Vallitalea guaymasensis: one gene and its partner. The protein of the gene in region 1 interacts with the protein of each later gene in a pairwise test. Links are inferred from orthologs where the notes say so. Each region holds a gene or a part of one and is shown on either strand. Other genes may lie near its edges.

Evidence for each region.
Region 2: the proteins of eno (region 1) and rpe interact in binary tests that used the Escherichia coli proteins (3 or more experiments, as listed by UniProt). The link is inferred for Vallitalea guaymasensis from one-to-one orthologs.

Annotation. Positions count from the first base shown.
Region 1 is NZ_CP058561.1:4,298,947-4,302,124, forward strand. The notes cover bases 348-3,178. They hold eno (phosphopyruvate hydratase), read left to right. Parts: upstream 348-1,018; coding sequence 1,019-2,338; downstream 2,339-3,178. Other genes in these bases: gpmI (2,3-bisphosphoglycerate-independent phosphoglycerate mutase), read left to right, coding at 348-802; HYG85_RS18395 (PHP domain-containing protein), read left to right, coding at 2,399-3,067. Also shown: more of gpmI, read left to right, coding at 1-347. UniProt on the Escherichia coli protein: Catalyzes the reversible conversion of 2-phosphoglycerate (2-PG) into phosphoenolpyruvate (PEP). It is essential for the degradation of carbohydrates via glycolysis.
Region 2 is NZ_CP058561.1:39,488-42,769, forward strand. Bases 39-2,973 are described here. They hold rpe (ribulose-phosphate 3-epimerase), read right to left. Parts: upstream 1,867-2,973; coding sequence 1,210-1,866; downstream 39-1,209. Other genes in these bases: rpmB (50S ribosomal protein L28), read left to right, coding at 102-287; HYG85_RS00210 (thiamine diphosphokinase), read right to left, coding at 566-1,207; rsgA (ribosome small subunit-dependent GTPase A), read right to left, coding at 1,868-2,746; pknB (Stk1 family PASTA domain-containing Ser/Thr kinase), read right to left, coding at 2,746-2,973. Outside these bases: more of pknB, read right to left, coding at 2,974-3,282. UniProt on the Escherichia coli protein: Catalyzes the reversible epimerization of D-ribulose 5-phosphate to D-xylulose 5-phosphate.

The DNA of each region.
Region 1 (3,178 bases):
TAAGATTAGTGAAAACGATTCAATAATATGCTTTAACTTCAGACCAGACAGAGCTAGACAAATCACAAGAGCTTTTTGTGATGAAGAATTTGATAAATTTGAAAGAGAATTCTTCAAATTAACTTATGTTTGTTTTACAGATTATGACGTTACTATACCTAATAAAATAGTAGCATTCCATAAGGTTATGCTTGAAAATACTTTAGGTGAATATTTAGCTGATAAAGGATTAAAACAACTTAGATTGGCAGAAACAGAAAAATATGCTCATGTTACATTTTTCTTTAATGGTGGTATTGAAGAACCTAATGAAGGTGAAGATAGAATATTAGTACCATCACCAAAAGTTGCTACTTATGATTTACAGCCAGAGATGAGTGCTAATGAAGTGTGTGACAATCTAGTAAATGCTATTAAATCAGATAAATACGATCTTATCATCGTTAACTTTGCTAATCCTGATATGGTTGGACACACAGGAATAGAAAAAGCGGTAGTTAAAGCAGTTGAGACAGTTGACAGTTGTGTCGGAAGAACACTTGATGCTTTGATTGAAGCAGATGGTCAAATGTTCATCTGTGCTGACCATGGTAATTCAGAACAATTGATTGATTACAAAACTGGAGATCCATTTACAGCACATACAACTAATCCGGTTCCATTTATCTTAGTTAACTATAAAGATAGTGTAACACTCAGAGAAGGTGGAAAGTTAGCAGATATTGCACCTACACTACTTGAATTAATGGAAGTTGAGAAACCAGCTGAAATGACTGGAGAATCCTTATTAAAGGAAAAATAGATTAAACTTATTAAATGGTGTATATGTTAAGTTCAATATATATATAACTTATATTTTTTTAATTAGATATTAATATGGGTAAAATATAGAGTATAAGATTTATCTTATGAGTAATAATATATGTTGACCGATTCTATTAACTTGAAATATTGCATATATACAATATTTACCTTTTATTTAATATAATTCTTAATAGATACGAAAGGAGAAAAAAGTATGAAGAGTTTTGTAGAGATTATTGACGTTTATGCAAGAGAAATACTTGATTCAAGAGCGAACCCAACAGTAGAAGTAGAAGTAGTGACAGAAGACGGATATTTAGGACGTGCAGCAGTTCCTTCAGGAGCATCAACAGGAGCATTTGAAGCAGTGGAGCTTAGAGATGGTGGAGACCGTTATATGGGCAAAGGTGTAGAGAATGCTGTAGATAATGTTAATAATATTATCGCTGAAGAAATAATTGGAATGAATGCACTTGACCAAGTAAAAATTGACCAAAAATTAATTGAATTAGATGGAACTAACAACAAAGGTAAATTAGGAGCTAATGCTATTCTTGGTGTATCAATGGCAGTTGCAAAAGCAGCAGCAGAAGCTGTAGGTATGTCATTATATCAATACCTAGGTGGTTTTAATGCTAAAGTAATGCCTGTACCTATGATGAACATATTAAATGGTGGAGAGCATGCTGATAATACAGTTGATATTCAAGAATTTATGATTATGCCAGTAGGTGCAACTTCATTTAAAGATGCGCTAAAAATGTGTGCAGAAGTATATCATAATCTTAAAAAAGTTTTAAATGAAAAAGGTTTAGCAACTAGTATTGGTGATGAAGGTGGATTTGCACCTGATATAGCTTCATCTGAAGAAGTTATTCAAATCATTATTGATGCAATTGAAAGAGCTGGATATAAACCTGGTGATGATATGAGAATCGCTATGGACGTAGCAGCTTCAGAATTGTATAATGAAGAAACTGGTAAATACCACTTCCCTGGCGAAAGCAAAATGAAAGGTGAAGAAGTAATAAGAACTTCAGAAGAATTAGTTGACTATTACGAAGACCTACTTAACAAATTCCCAATCATCTCTATAGAAGATGGATTAGATGAAGAAGACTGGGAAGGATGGAAATTATTAACTGAAAGATTAGGAGACAGAGTACAATTAGTTGGAGACGATTTATTCGTAACTAATACTGAGAGATTAGAAAAAGGAATTGACCTTGGTGTTGCTAATTCTATCCTAATCAAAGTTAATCAAATTGGTACATTGACTGAAACATTTAATGCTATAGAAATGGCTAATAGAGCTGGTTATACAGCAGTTGTATCACATCGTTCTGGTGAAACAGAAGACAATACTATTGCTGATATAGTTGTAGCTGCTAATGCAGGACAAATTAAAACAGGAGCACCTTGTAGATCAGACCGTGTTGCTAAATATAATCAATTATTAAGAATTGAAGAAGAATTAGAAGATGCAGCTGAATATAGAGGAATTGATGCTTGGTTTAATTTAAAAGATAAATAATTAAATTAATAGACCTCGATTCGTCGGGGTCTTTAATTTTGCGATAAGTAGGTGAATATTATGTATAAATATGATTTACATGTTCATACAAAAGAGACTAGCCCCTGTGCTCACGTAGCAGCAGCTGATATGATAGCGGTTTATAGAGATAATGGTTATTCTGGTGTTGTAATTACTGACCATTATAGACCAGTGTTCTTTAACACTAGTGAATTTACAACTTGGGAAGAAAAAGTAGAGGACTTTTTAAGAGGATATAGGAACGCAAAATACCAAGGTGATAAATATGGTATGGATGTACTACTAGGAATTGAATTTGCTTTTAATAATACAAAAACAAATGATTTTCTTATATATGGTATCACTGAAGAAATGTTAATGAAATCTACAGATCTATTTAATTTGGGCTTTGAAGGTTTGAGTAAATTTTGTAAAGAAAATAATTTATTATTCTTTCAAGCACATCCATTAAGGGGATATTGTAATTTAGAGGATATAGCATTTTTGGATGGTGTTGAAGTACATAATGGAAATCCGCGTCATGATTCACATAACGATGAAATAGAAGTAATAGCTAGTGAAAATGATCTATATATGATTTCAGGTTCTGATTTCCATGAATATGGAGATGAAAATAATGGGGGAATTATTACTAGTAATAGAATAAAAACCAATGAGGATTTGATTGAAGTTTTAAAAAGTAAAGATTATACATTATTCAGAGGATAAAGCTGTACTTGCACTTTGCTTTTTGCAGACTGCAGCTACTTTTATTGGTATATAAAAATTTAACTAGAAAAAAATAGTTGAATTAATACATAGTTTGTGCTAAAATACTAG
Region 2 (3,282 bases), 4.3 Mb from region 1 along the record:
TTTCTTTTCTTTAAATTATTATAATCTAATGCTTGCATTATGTCCACTTTTTTGTTAAAATTGTTTTGTTGTAAACATGTACGATATAAGGAGGTGCAAGTATGGCTAAGTGTGATATTTGTGATAAAGGCGTTTCTTTTGGAATTCAAGTAAGCCATTCCCATAAAAGAGCTAATAAAATGTGGAAACCTAATATTAGAAGAGTTAGAGCAATTGTTAATGGTCAACCAAAAAGACTTAATGTTTGTTCTAAGTGTTTAAAATCTGGTGCGGTAGAACGTGCATAAAACAATCCCCAATAGGGGATTATTTTTTTTATTTTATTCTAACATTTTAATAACCAAATACCTATACATAAACTAGTAAGTGAAAGAATGACACCTACAGCTCCTTTAGGTAATATAGATATTAAAAGCATTCCTAAAGATATAGATACTAGAATTACTCCTATCAATTTAGTTCGGAAGCACATTACTTTCACCATACATAACTTATTATTACATTATATGTTTAAAATATATATTTGATAACTAAAATACTGTATTAACTTATCAATTATCTATTATTAGTCTCTCGAACGTATTACCATCAAAATACCATCAGTAAGACTGACCGTAGCCTTATCCTTGATAAATTCGTTGCTAATTCCTATTGAAATCCCTTGTCTCATAGTATAGCCATTAAGTTCATACTTTAATCCTTGGGTGGATATCCCTGTAACTGTACTGGTTAATGGAATCAATGATATGTATTTATAATCATTTCTATGAAAACAAGTAGTCTTGTCAATAAGACTGATGATATTATTATTATTTATAATCCTGCATTTGATTCTTTTTTCAAGGGGTATCATCAGAATATGAATATTTGCTATAGTATGGTCAATTCTAGTGCCAATTCCACCAAATAAATCAATATGGGTACTCCCCATATCAATTGCTTCCATTATTGCTAGATGAGTATCGGTTTCATCCTTTTCTGCAATAAATCTATTCACTTTTATCCTAGAATCCTTAGTCAATTCCTTAATAACTATCGGACTGATTGAATCAAAATCTCCAACTATCAGATTAGGTTGTATCCCTGCCTCAAATAAGTACTGGGCTCCTTTATCTACACCTATTATATAATCATATTCGTTACAAGTGATAAAACTCTTCAGAAAAGCTAGATCTACACTTCCCCCTGTAACAATTAGTGTTTTCATATCTAATTTTCACAAACCTCTCTAAAAGCTTTAATTGTACTATTTATATCTTCTGAATTATATATTGCTGAACCTGCAACAATTACATTGGCTCCAGCATTAACAACTTGTTTTACATTATCCAAGGATATTCCACCATCTACCTGAATATCACATTTAAAACCTCTACCACAAATAACGTCCTTGATGGCACTTATTTTGTGTAATGAGGATTCTATGAACTTCTGACCGCCAAAACCTGGGTTTACTGACATAACCAACACCATATCAAGCTCATCAATAATATATTCCAAAGCACTGATAGAAGTAGCAGGATTCAGTGATACAGCAGCTTTTAGACCATAACTCTTAATTAAAGATATAGTACTATGAAGATGTTTACAAGCTTCTGCATGTACCGTTATTATATCTGCTCCTGCTTCTTTAAAATCTTTTATATATCTGCTTGGTTCATCAATCATCAAATGAACATCAAATACTTTGTCAGTATACTCTCTTATGCTCTTGATAATAGGTACTCCAAAGGAAATATTAGGAACAAATGACCCATCCATGACATCAATGTGTACATAATCACATCCTGCTTCATCAATTCTTTTAATATCATGTCCTAAATTTGCAAAATCCGCTGCCAAAATCGAAGGTGCTATCTTAATCATTTTACCATCTCCTAATATCTTTTAATTCATCATATAGCATTTTATAACTTTCATATCTAAGTTTACTGATTTCACCATTTTCAAGTGCATGTTTAACTGCACAATCAGGTTCGCTTATATGGTTACACCCATAGAATTTACAGTTATCTTCATACTTCTTAAATTCAATGAAATAATTCTTCAGATCATCTTTTTCAATCTCATCAATATATAAAGAACTGAAACCAGGTGTATCAACAACATAACTATCCTTATCAAAAGCTAAAAGGGTCGCATGTCTGGTAGTATGCTTACCTCTTTTGATTTTTTCACTGACTTCACCAGTTTCAAGCATCTCCACTGATTGAATCAGATTAAGTATAGATGATTTTCCTACACCTGAAGGTCCAGCAAATACTGTTGTTTTATCATACAATATTTTTCTAAGTGGTGATATTCCTATATCTTTTGTCGCACTAGTCAACAACACATCATATCCTGTATCTTTATAGATGCTTCTTATATCATCCAAATCTTCATCAGATACCGTATCAACCTTATTAAAACATATGACTACACTTATATTTTCTCTTTCTGCCATTATTAAAAACTTATCAAGTAAATTAAAGTTCGGTTTTGGATTCTCCACTGCGAAAACAATAACAACTTGATCAATATTAGCGACTGTAGGTCTAACTAAACTATTTTTTCTAGGTAGAATCTCTAATATATTCCCCTTCATATCTTCATTCTCTAATATATCAATCTCTACATTATCGCCAATAAGAGGCTTTATCTTCTTATTTCTAAAAACACCTCTGGCCTTACATTCATATATACCCTTTTCAGGTACGTGTATATAGTAAAATCCCGCAATTCCTTTAATGATTTTACCTACCATTAATTATCCTCCTCTTTAGTAAAAACAAAAGGGTTTTCATACTGGTACACATCATTAAGGTAAATCTTAATGATTGCATCTCCCTCACCAGAAACAATAATTGGCAATGGGAAATCTTCACTTTTAACCAATTTATTGAACACAACATTTTCCTTGCCATTAATAACTAGAACTGCTTTCAACTGACCTTCAGTCTGATTAGGGTCAAATATATTATTTATAGTTTCAGTATGGTAATATCTAATTTTTTTGCCTAGACTTACAGCAATATCTATAACATAGTTTTCTTTTACTTCTTCCCCTGGATCAACGGTCTGGCTGATAACTTTACCTTTAGCCACTGTATCATGGTTAATCTTAGTTACACTTCCTATTTCTAGATTAGCCTCGGTCAACTTATTCCTGGCTTGCTGTTCAGTCAAGTCCTTCAAATTAGGTACAAAAACTGTTTTTTCTTCTTTACCTTTACTTACAAAAATAGTGACAACTTCACCTTTTTTTAATTTGGTTCCCTTATCAGGATATTGCCTTATTAC